2 regions of the Spartinivicinus ruber genome follow, and region 1 is predicted to be linked to the other one. Evidence: predicted binding sites of a transcription regulator. Region 1 holds the regulator's gene; the other holds the start of a gene.
What was found. Region 1 encodes PhoB, which activates phosphate uptake and scavenging genes when phosphate is short. Its sites were predicted from a motif close to TGTCATANNNNTGTCANA; they were not measured.

Region 1 (6,187 bases):
AACAGACAAACTCGGACAAACAGGGCTTGAGGCTAAATACTTATCCCTAGAATTAACAGAGACCAGCATTATGCAATCGGGAAATGTCTCTTTTGAAATGCTTCAAGCAATTAAAGGCCAAGGTGTAGGCATCGCAATGGATGACTTTGGTACGGGCTATTCATCATTGGGTGCCTTGAAAAAATTGCCGATTGATAACTTGAAGGTTGATAAAAGCTTTATTGATGAAATTCCTGAAAACAGTGAAAGTAAAGTTATTTTCAAAGCTATTGTGGCTATGACTAAGCAATTTGGGATCAGTTTGACAGCAGAAGGGGTTGAAACAAGAGAGCAGAGGGACTTTTTGCATGTTCATGACTGTGATTTTATTCAGGGTTATTTATTGAGTAAGCCATTGCCGCCAAAAGAGATGGGAGATTTTTTGGCAAATCACAGTGAGAGAACGCTGATTAAGTCAGGCTAGCCTGAATATTGTGTTAGATAATGAACGTTTTGCAGAAAACAAATATGAGCAATATATTCTGCTTTATTAAGCTTGTTCCGCTTGTGTTTGTAAGTTTCAGTCAGTGGCTGTTGACTATTTGGTCTATATTCTCAATAGACAAGCTTTTTGGATATAGCCCGAAGGGGCTGGCGTAGTAATGAAAAAAGTGAAGCTGTTAGTCGTTGATGATGCATCCTTCATCAGGGACTTGGTAAAAAAAGCAGTTAAAGATCGTTTTCCTCACTTTATTTTTGAGGAAGCGATTAATGGCAAAAAAGCCATGTCCATGTTAGAGAAAAGTGAATACGACTTGGTGCTGTGTGACTGGGAAATGCCGGAGCTAAGTGGCCTGGAGCTATTGCAGTGGATGCGTAATGAATATCAGTACAATAAAACCCCTTTTATCATGGTGACCAGTCGTGGCGACAAAGAGAATGTGGTGCAGGCCATTCAGGCTGGGGTAAGCGAGTATATTGGCAAGCCTTTTTCTAATGAGCAGCTAGTAAAAAAAGTGATAAAAGTGCTTTCCAAGCGCCTTCCATCTAATGTCTTAGAAGGGAAAGCTGCTAAAAGTGCACTTGAGGCTAGCGTTTCCCAAGGGTCTATTTCTGCATTGGGAGCACAGTCGTTAGATGGTGAATCTGGAAAATCAGCTGCTGCCAAACCTGGAGCAAAAGCAGCACCACAAAAAGCGCCAACTCAAGCAGGATCAGTTGCGGCTTTAACTGGAGGAAAAGCAGCCGCTAAACCACAGGCAGCCAAAAAGCCAACCAAAGGCCCTGCACAGTTGCGGGTGCATGATAAAACCATTCCTTGTGAAATTCAGGATATAAGCCTTAAAGAAGCGAAAGTGATTGCTAGTCGGCAACATGGCATTCCACAGTTGTTGGATACAGCCGTAATAGACTTGCAACAGAACGATTCTGAGGGAGATATTGCGCGAATAAATTGCCTAATTCATACCCTGCAAGCACCAGAAAAGAATGCCAACGCAGAAAACATTGTGATTTCTGTGGTGTTTGTTGATGAAGATCCGCAAAAATTTGAGTATTTATCGAAGTTTATTGCCACTGGGTCTGGAAAAAAATACTGGTGATACTCCCTTCGCTTTAGGTACGGTGAACTTCTTTTTAGGTTTTATTCCACCAATTCTGGGCTGTTTTCACTGGCGATCATTGAGGGTGGGAAGTGGCAGATAAAGCAGCTGCCTTTACCTAACTCACTTTGTATTTCTAACCGGGCATTGTGGCGTATCAATACATGCTTCACGATGGCTAAGCCCAGCCCGGTTCCCCCTGTATTGATTGAGCGACTAGGATCTGCTCGATAGAATCGTTCGGTAAGGCGAGGGATATGTTTTGGATCTATCCCAACTCCGTCATCCATTACTGATAAGTGTCCACCACTCTCATCTTCCCACCAATGCACATCAATTTGTCCTTCAGCGGGGGTGTATTTAACGCTGTTAAAAATCAGATTGGAAATGGCGCTATGCAACTCCCGGTCGTGCCCGAACAGCTTCGCTTCTTCTGGGCAAACCAGCTGAATATGGTGACAGCGATCCCCGCTCAATGCTTTTGCATCATTAACAATATTGAACAGGACTTTATGTAAATACAGTGGCTTCAAATCAGTTTGCCGGTCACTGGTCTCTAGTCTTGATAGCAGTAGTAGATCGCTAACCAGATTTTCCATCCGATCGGATTGCTGCTGCATTTGTTGTAAAGCCCGAATCCAGCGCTCAGGCAAAATATTAGCGTTATCCAGTAATGTTTCCAGATAACCTCTTATTACTGTCAGGGGTGTTCTTAGCTCATGGGAAACATTGGCCACAAAGTCTTTGCGCATTTGTTCCAGGTTATGTAACCGGGTGATGTCTCTGACCAGTAGCAGGCGGTCATTGCGACCAAACAGAGTAATGTTGAACTGTAGGATGAGCTGATCATTGATGGGAGAAGAGACTTCAAGGGCTTCTTGGTAGTCTTTTTTATCGAAGTATTTAGTAAAAGCTGGGTCTCTGATCAGGTTTGTAATGAGCTGGCCCTGGTCAATAGGGCTTTTAAAGCCAAGCATGGCTTCTGCTGCTTTATTCCACCACTCCAGATTGCCCTGGTTGTCGACCATAATGACTGCGTCATTTAAAGCGGCTGTGGATTCTTGCACCCGATCAATTACTGCCTGGAGGCGGGCTCGGGCTTTTTGGTCACGGCGTTGCAGTCGGTAGATAGCATCGAAGATATCTCCCCAAATGCCGCGACTTTCAGGTGGTTCCAGGTGATTATGTTCACTCTCCTGGAGCCAATGGCTGAGGCGAAACACCTGTAATAGCGTCCAGCTTAGGTATCCAGCTAAAACGATTGCTAAAACCCAGGCTACTTCTCCAATAACTACTCCAAACAATACGCTGACTGAAACAGTAATAGCGAGCCGCTGAATAATTTCGCCCTGCCAATTAGCCTTCACGGTTAAGCCTTAGTTGAAAACCTGTAACCAGTGCCTCTAACGGTTTGGATAAAACGGTCATGGCCTGTGCCTAATGCTTTGCGTAGCCGCCGAATATGAACATCAACGGTACGCTCTTCAACATACACATTGCCACCCCAAACCTGGTCCAGTAACTGGCCTCGGGTGTACGCTCGCTCTTGATGAGTCATAAAGAACTGCAATAAGCGATACTCAGTAGGGCCCATTTCAGTCGGTTTGCCATTGATACTAACGCGATGGCTAATTGGGTCCAGCTCTAGCCCTTCAACCCGAATGGGTTCCTGTGGCTCTTGAGCACCGGAGCGTCGTAGGACTGCTTTTAGACGGGCAACCAGTTCTCTGGGGGAGAATGGTTTGGTGATGTAATCATCAGCCCCTACTTCCAGCCCTTGAATCTTATTATCTTCTTCACCTTTAGCGGTTAACATAATGATAGGAATATTGGCAGTAATTTCATCGCGACGGAGTCGCCTTGCCAATTCAATTCCACTGGTTCCTGGTAGCATCCAATCAAGCAAGATTAGATCGGGCTTCTTGTCGATCATTATGCTATGCGCATCTTGGGTGTTATCTGCTTCCAGACATTCGTAGCCAGCCATTTCGAGAGCAACTGCAATCATTTCCCGGATGGGGGCCTCATCGTCCACTATGAGTATTTTTTTGCCAACCATTTTCAAGCCTTCTCTCGCTTTCAAGTTGTCAGCAGAGCATTACACAGACTTAATGTTACATTTGCATGACATTCCTGTGGCTCTGCCCTGAAAGTGTTACCAATCCATGAGTTTTATGACTGTGGCTCAATACCACAGTGAGAAGTATTCCTAGTTATTACCTACAAAGGCAAAACTAAGAAACAGCACTATCACAAACTATTCCAATAAAGACAAACATGCCTGCCCAGTGATTATTTAAAAACGCTTTAAAGCATTGGGACCGATCACGATTTTTGATTAAATACTGCTGATAGATAAACAATCCAGCCATCAAGCCGATGCCAATAAAGAACAGCCAACCACGCTGAAATAAATAGCCTACCCCTGCTAACAAAGCTAGAGTAATTATTTGTAATAAGCCAATCATAAGTTTATCAGCTTTCCCAAATAAAATAGCAGTAGATTTGACGCCTATTTTTAAATCATCGTCTCTATCTACCATGGCGTAAGCCGTATCATAGGCAACTGTCCAGGCCAGGTTAGCCAAAAACAGCAGCCAGATAGCATGGTTTAATTCACCAGTTTGAGCAGTATAGGCCATAGGGATCGACCAGGAAAAAGCTGCCCCCAATACAATTTGGGGGTAATGGGTATAGCGCTTCATAAAGGGATAACAAACTGCTAAAGCCAAGCCTCCAAAACTGAGTAATATTGTTAGCAGATTGGTAAAAAGCACTAATACAAATGCAACAACACAGAGCACAACAAAGCACCATAGTGCTTCTTTAACCGTTAGATCACCAGTAATCAAGGGCCTGTTTTGGGTGCGCTGAACATGACCATCAAAGTCTCGGTCAGCAATGTCATTGATTACACATCCAGCACTACGCATCACTGTTACACCTAAACAAAAGATAATAATTAAGTGCCAGTCTGGTAAGCCATTTGCCGCAAGCCAGAGGCTCCATAAAGTGGGCCAAAGCAGCAGGTAAATACCAATAGGACGGTTTAAGCGGGTGATGCTAAGTAGGGCATTGAGCTTGTTGGTAGGGCTGTCTGTTAGTTCCATCCTGTTAGTCACTATGAATAAGCTCGTTTTACATTGGCTGGTGTTGTAAGGGTTTATTTACAGATTGCTGCATTGAAAAAATAGTGGGTAAAAACAGTTCGCTGACTGCTAGCTGACGTTGATTCACAATAAAAACTGATTGTCTGGCCCAGCAGTCTTGGTTAATTCTTGACGGTGTTAATGCTGGAGGCGTTATTGTTAAGGGCGCAGGCAAGACTTGCAACTGTTGCTGGGTAAAGTGAGCAAACGTAAAGTTTGGGTTTCGCTTAGCGCTGGCATGATTGAATAAAAGTCTGCCTAATGGTTCAGTATCCAAGCTAAGCAGCGGCTGACAGCTAAGCAGGCCGGTAAATGCAGGTATTACGGTGCGGGCATATACCACAGGTTGTTGGTTGGCATAGAGGATTACCTCACGGATAAAAGCTGATTGCTGTTTTGGGATGCCTAGCAGCTTTTGTTCAGAGGGTAGTGCAGGCTGCCAACACTGGCTGATCAACTTGACTGACAGGGATTCAAAGGTATCCTGCAAGCGTTGTGAGAGGGAACCAGTGAAAGTTAGCCAGTTTTGCCAGGGCGAAGGTATGTTAAGATGGCGTTGCCACTGGGCAGCTTCAAAAATGGATAATGCGCTCACAATGAAGTTTTTACTTAATACTGTTTAGTTGTCTGGCGCGCAGAATGCGATATCTTGCTATCAGTTGCAAGTTTTGAATAGAAGGATACCTCTCATAAACAGTTATGAGAGATGCTCTGAAGCGAAGTACAGCTGATTCAGTCGCCTGAATGATGAGATAAGTGAGGAGCCTGACATGAAAAAATGGCAATGTGTGGTTTGCGGGTTTATTTATGATGAGGTCGAAGGCTGGCCAGAAGAAGGCATTGCACCTGGTACTCGTTGGGAAGATGTACCAGAAGACTGGTTATGCCCAGACTGTGGAGTAAGCAAGTTGGACTTTGAAATGATTGCAATTGGTTGAGCTTGGATTGTATTAATGCATGTAGTTGTTAACTAAATGTAATCAAAAACTTCCATTTCGCCAGGTTGAAATAAACGACTAAATAGCCGACTTATCTAAAAAAATTTGCTAAGGTGTGTGTTTATCCAAACGCAATCAACTGATAAATTATTTTAAAGCGTTAGTAGTATAAGTTGTAAAGTAAATAAGCAATAACTAAAAAAATAAATCATTAAAAAGTATAATAATGGCATCTATAAAAATCTGCTTTTTTGACTGGGCAGACATATTAAAAGGCAGTTGCAGTCTGTTATTTAGTTGCAAATTCTGATAATCAGTAGCCTGGATACTTCATTGAACTAATCCCAAATTGTTGTGATCTGATGAAGCATTTAGGCTATGTCTAAACTAAGTAATAGTCTGGCCTAATTGTACTTTTGTCTTTCAATGTAAACTTAAGCCAGAACGAATTGTTTTTTAGGGGGAACTATATGCGCAAACCGGATCTTGTTGCTGCAATTGCTGATAAAGCAGATTTAAC
Region 2 (6,187 bases), 3.0 Mb from region 1:
TTAATTTGCTGTTGGTAATCAGCAGTATTTAGTTGGCGAACGAGTGATTCTGGCAAGTCGAGTTGGTGATCAGCAAAGGTGGCTTGAAGTGCTTTTACGGGGGCCATCGCGCCAAAGTCAATGAGGGTTCCAGCGAGATCAAAGATGACACCTTGGACTTTGCCAATATATTTGCGCTGATTGCTGTAACTCTTAGGTTGCTCCTGCATTATTATGTTCCTTATTAGTTAGCGGCTGCTACAGCGTCCGGCAGACGACAAATAACCTACTTTAGTGTTGGGCTTATCCTACCAATCAGTTTAGTAACTGTACAAGTAATACTCCTAGTAAAAAGTCATGAAGGCTTTAAGATAGTGTAGCCGGATAGTTAAAAAAACCCTAGTTTCCCAATTCAAAATTGACCATCCATTGTCTAATGGTTGTGGTATGTAAATAGAGCTTCAGTGGGTGTGCATTCCAATGATAGACGCTACACGCTATATGTAAAACTTCCCAATAATACTATATAAAAACAAAGTGACAATCCCATGAAGGCGATTACGCTTGCTATATGAAAACTTTTATGTCATTTCACTGCTGTCCCATAAGATTGAAACAAAAAAGGCTTAAGTCCCCATAAGTTGTTACAATGAGAGTGCAACCAAACACTGCAAAACCAGAGGATTTAAGCCTTGGCTCATCGTAACACAATCTTGCACCAAATACTTCAGTTGCTTTCTAGACATGAGTTTGAATCACTAGCCAATCAGCATCATACGGGTCAACGGCTACGTAAAATGACTCGGTGGGGGCAGTTTGTTGCGCTATTATTTGGTCAACTCTCAGGTCGCAATAGTTTGCGTGACATCATTGATCACCTATCGATTCAGCAGCATAAACGCTATCACCATGGTATTGGAAATATCACCAGAAGTAGTTTGGCCCGTGTCAATGAACAGCAACCCGCTACGCTTTATGAAGCCTTGTTTTATAAGCTATTAAATAAATGTCATCATCATCGGCCAGGGCATAAGTTTCGTTTTAAAAATCCATTGTATTCTCTTGATGCATCAGTGATCGACTTGTGTTTATCCATGTTTCCTTGGGCAGATTTTCGAAAAAGTAAAGGTGCTATCAAGTTACATGTTGGGTTTGATCATAATGGCTACTTGCCTGCATTTATGAGTATTACTGAAGGGAAATGTCATGAAATACAGATAGCACGCAGCCTTGATCTCCCCAAGGGGAGTATTCTTGCTGTAGACCGTGGCTACACTGATTATCGCTGGTTTAATACTTTAAATGAGCAAGGAATCTTCTTTGTAACCCGACTAAAAAAGCAAGCCAAATACCGTGTACTAAAGCGCCAGCCTACCGACAATAGCAGTACAGTCACTTCTGATCAGCACATTCAGTTGACTAGCCAACAAGGGGCTGTTTATAAAGGTCATTTACGTCGTATCGGTTTTAAATGCCCAGAGACTGGCAACCAATATTACTTTTTAACTAATAATAGTAAGCTCGCAGCCAGCACCATTGCAGCTATTTACAAAGAACGCTGGAAAATAGAGCTATTTTTTAAGTGGATAAAGCAAAACCTAAAGATAAAATCGTTTGTCGGTACCTCTAAAAATGCCGTGTTAACCCAGATATGGGTAGCCATGTGTGCTTATTTGCTCGTCGCTTATCTAAAATTTTCTCATGGAATAACACTATCGATCACTCAAATAGCTCGACTCATACAACTCACTTTGTTTGAGCGTAGAGAGCTTAAAGCATTATTTACACCCTCACCACCGAATAATACAGATGATCATAAGCAAATGAGGATGCTGTAAATGTGGGACAGCAGTGATGTCATTTAGCCATTATTACTTGATTTAATACCAATACTACTCAGTCAAACAAAAAACTTTCATCTAAATGTAATGTTTTGTGAGCATATTAACCCATGATTTTTTAGTTGCTAACTGCATTAAATTTTAGGGGGAGTAATAACGATGGTAGGGCAAAAAAAATGGCTGGCCAATTTATGTTTGGCTGCGACTTGTGCCATTAGTGTAGCGACTGTTGATGCTGCAGAAATAAAAATTAAAAACATCATCCTACTGATTGGAGATGGTATGGGGCCTCAGCAAATGGGGCTACTAGAAGCTTATGCAAGGCAAGCACCTAATTCTCGATATCAGCAAGGGAAAACGGCAATGTCCCATTTAGCTGATAGGGGCGTGATAGGGTTATCGATGCATAACCCTGCTAGCGCTATTGTGGTTGACTCAGCCAGTTCCGCCACGCAATTGGCAACCGGGGTCCCAGCAGGTTCTGAGATGATTGGTTTGGATGTTCAAGGAAATTCCATAGAAACCATTTTAGAACAGGCGAAAAAAGCAGGTAAAGCAACTGGATTGGTATCTGACACTCGCTTAACCCATGCAACCCCTGCTTCGTTTGCAGCTCATCAACCGCATCGTTCACTGGAAAATAAAATTGCTGAAAATATGTTGGCAACGGCGCCAGATGTCATGCTATCAGGTGGATTACGCCACTGGATTCCAACAGATGCTGGTAAACCAGGGAAAACCCATGATCAACTCGTAACATTGGTAGGTGACAAGATTAGTCTAAAGTCTAAACGAAAAGATAACCGAAACTTATTAGCTGAAGCCAAGCAGGCGGGATATCAACTGGCTTTTGATCGTGATCAACTCTCAGCGGCTAATAATAATGGCAAAGTATTAGGCTTGTTTAGTAGCTCAGGCATGTTGGATGGTATTGCCTATAGTAAAGCGAAAGATGATCCAAAGCGTCGTGAGCCCAGCTTGCGTGAAATGACTAAAAAAGCATTAGCTGTTTTAGCCAATGATCCTGATGGTTTCTTTTTGATGGTCGAAGGTGGTCAAATCGACTGGGCGGGCCACAATAATGATGCTGGCACAATGTTACATGAAATGCTCAAGTTTGATGAGGCGGTGGCCGCTGTTGTGGAATGGGTTAAAGACCGTGATGATACTTTAGTGGTACTAACAGCTGACCATGAAACAGGCTCGTTTGGGTTTAGTTATTCTGCCGCTAATTTACCAAAAGCCAAGGCCTTACCGGGTAACGCTTTTAAAGGGATTAAGTTTAAACCTAATTTCAACTTTGGTAGCCCTGCAATTTTAGATAGGCTATTTGCTCAACAGAAGAGCTTTAATGCAATGTTTGCGGAGTTTTGGACACTTTCCAAAGATCAACAAAGTGCAAAAGCACTAGTGAAAATTATTAATGCAAACAGTGAGTTTAAAATTACTGAAGCTCAGGCTGAACGAATTTTAGCCACAGAAAATAACACCTATTATCAACCTGACCATAAATACCTTAGCTTAAAGCAGTTCCCTAAAGTGACTGACTTTAAAGCATTTTATGTTTATGGCGATGAGGTGAAGTTTAACCTGTTAGGGCGTGAGTTAGCGGAACAACAAAATGTAGTGTGGGGTACTGGTACCCATACTCATACCCCAGTTGCCGTGTTAGCTTATGGGCCTGAACAACTCACCAAAAGCTTTGCAACTATCCAACACCATACTGATATTGGACGGAAACTGAAGTCTGCTTTAAGGTAAAGGACAGCCTTGCCTTTTCTTAGTTAGAGGAAAGGCAGGGCATATTCTATACACTATAATAAGACCTCAAAATACTAATCCTGTTTGGAGTCTGTGCTTAAAGACGATGGGTGTAGTCTGTTTTTTGATCTGGTGTATTGGGTTTTAGTTTGTGATCAGCACAGTAATTTACTGTAAAATGTTTTTCTGGTTGTTGTAAAACTGTTATATTCCACTCTTTATATAAAGGTAACCTGATTTTGTTCGGTTTGAACGAGGTTAAAGCTTGATGCAATTTGCAAGAAAATGGCTTGCACTCACTTGCTGTAGTTTTTTCTACGCGGCTCCAGTGCTTGCTAATAACGATCAAGATCCTTGGGAAGGGTTTAATCGCTCAATCTTTGCATTTAATGAGACTATTGATACTTATGCGCTTAAACCTATTACACAAGGCTATCAATACATTACACCTGATCCAGTAGAAGGTTTGGTGAGTAACTTTTTTGATAATTTGGGTGAAGTACGTAATGTGGTGAATGACTTGCTGCAACTGGAAGGCAAGCAGGCGTTAAATGACTCTGGTCGTTTGGTAGTCAATTCAACAGTAGGTATGTTAGGTTTGCTTGACGTAGCCAGTGAGTTTGGGTTGGAAAAAAAATATCAAGATTTTGGATTAACCTTGGGGCATTGGCAGGTACCTCAGGGCAATTATCTTGTGCTGCCATTCTTTGGACCTCATACTGTTCGTTCTGCAGTTGGCTTAATCCCCGATTCCCAGCTTAATCCGGTTACCCATATCGAGGATGTGCCTGTTCGTAATGGTTTAATGTTAATGAATGTTATAGATACCCGTTCAGGCTTATTGAAGGCAGAAGACTTAATAGTGGGGGATAAGTACACATTTATCCGTAACACTTATCTACAAAACCGTGCATTCCTGTTAACGGGTCAGCAGCCTGAGGATGACTTCTAGCTAGAGGTTGTGGCTAGTTGATCAATAAACCACATTGATTTGATGGGATGCCCTTTCTGAGAAGGTCGGTATAACTGGCCTTCTGCAATTCCAGCCATGAAAATAAATAATACTGGACCACCCTACCTGACAAAGTCACTATTTGTCTTATATAAACACCTGAATAGTTGTCTATCATATTTCAGGCTTGTTATTTTTGCGAAAGGCATGTACCTCTGGACCAGTATTTAGTCAGTACTAAATAATTTTATGGATTTTTAGAGCGATTTGATAAAGGGTTTCATCCTCCTCACTTTGTTTATCATCAGTAATATCAGATCTTATCACTTCAGCTTCTGCTTTAAAGTCAGGGAATTCTGGGCGTTCTGATGGTATGGTGATTTCAACCCTGTCTCCTACCGGTAATGGCGAGTGATACTCGATCATGATTCCTGAACTACTTAAGTTGCGACAGTGGACAGAAAATGTTTGGCGAGGCTCACCGTGAGAGAGTGAGGCAGGTGTGTCCATCACCATGCGGATAAAACCTCTTTTTTCACTATAGAGTCTGTTGCTCAAAGCCATTATTGTCCCTCACTTTTATAGTAGTTGTACAATCCTTATACTCGGCATTTTTCTTTCTGTCAAAGCCTCTATTATAACGAACAAAGGATAACTGGTTTATGCTAAGGAATAACACAGTTTTAAAGCGCTTGCTGTTCGATTAAGAAAAGAGTAAGGTGTGCCGGTTCGCGTTAGGCGCTGTTGATTAGCTGGTGTTTTACCCTGTTTTTGAAAGCTTGGTTGCAAAAATGATGACAAAAAGCTTTTCATCAAAAAGCAGTAAACAAGTAAAGAATATAAAGGACGCCTTATGGCGGTGGAAAGCAACACACTGCTAGTTATAGATGATGAAACCACAGTGCGTGAGAGTGTTGTGGCTTATCTAGAAGATAGTGGCTTTAGTATTCTAGAAGCCGAAAATGGTGTGCGTGGGCTGGCAGTTTTTGATGAACATCACCCTGATCTAGTGATTTGTGATCTTAGAATGCCAAAGCTTGATGGCTTGGGAGTGCTTAAGCAGATTAGAGAAAAGTCACCCGAGACACCGGTTATTGTGGTTTCTGGGGCGGGGGTTATGTCGGATGTAGTTGAGGCGCTCAGGTTAGGTGCCAGTGATTACCTGATTAAACCCATTGTTGATTTAGAAGTGCTTGAGCATTCCGTCAATCGTGCGCTTGAAAATGCACAGCTTGTGAAAGATAACCAGCGCTACCGGGAAAGCCTGGAAGAGGCTATCCAAACCTTACGCGAAAGCTTGGAAGAACTTCAAGCCGATCAAAAAGCCGGACGGCAGGTGCAAATGAAAATGTTGCCGGCAACTCCCTATCGTTATTTAGATTATCAGTTATCTCACCATATCAGCCCTTCGCTTTATTTAAGTGGTGACTTTGTTGATTATTTTCGTTTATCAGATCACCAGTTTGCTTTTTATTTAGCCGATGTTTCTGGGCATGGTGCTTCTTCAGCATTTGTTACAGTGTTGCTTAAGCATATGTCTACTCGGCTTAAGCGTGAGTATGCTAGTCGAAAAAGTGATAATTTAATCAAGCCTTCTGAGGTGTTTAGCTATATCAATCGTGGCCTACTTAATACCGACCTAGGTAAACATGTT

Region 2: a site for PhoB is predicted at 1,893-1,910, ahead of G4Y78_RS11985 (alkaline phosphatase). Genes of this name have one in related genera too.

The regions. Positions count from the first base shown of each region.
Region 1 covers NZ_CP048878.1:5,933,483-5,939,669, reverse strand. Annotated here, with positions in the region: gene G4Y78_RS26750 (EAL domain-containing protein) at 1-463, shown strand, start outside; gene G4Y78_RS26745 (response regulator) at 642-1,580, shown strand; gene phoR (phosphate regulon sensor histidine kinase PhoR) at 1,622-2,947, opposite strand; gene phoB (phosphate regulon transcriptional regulator PhoB) at 2,950-3,639, opposite strand; gene ubiA (4-hydroxybenzoate octaprenyltransferase) at 3,815-4,690, opposite strand; gene G4Y78_RS26725 (chorismate--pyruvate lyase family protein) at 4,719-5,324, opposite strand; gene G4Y78_RS26720 (rubredoxin) at 5,500-5,667, shown strand; gene G4Y78_RS26715 (HU family DNA-binding protein) at 6,138-6,187, shown strand, end outside.
Region 2 covers NZ_CP048878.1:2,550,074-2,556,260, forward strand. Annotated here, with positions in the region: gene phnX (phosphonoacetaldehyde hydrolase) at 1-209, opposite strand, end outside; gene G4Y78_RS11980 (IS4 family transposase) at 672-1,817, shown strand; gene G4Y78_RS11985 (alkaline phosphatase) at 1,980-3,581, shown strand; gene G4Y78_RS11990 (MlaA family lipoprotein) at 3,850-4,533, shown strand; gene G4Y78_RS11995 (PilZ domain-containing protein) at 4,771-5,097, opposite strand; gene G4Y78_RS12000 (SpoIIE family protein phosphatase) at 5,387-6,187, shown strand, end outside.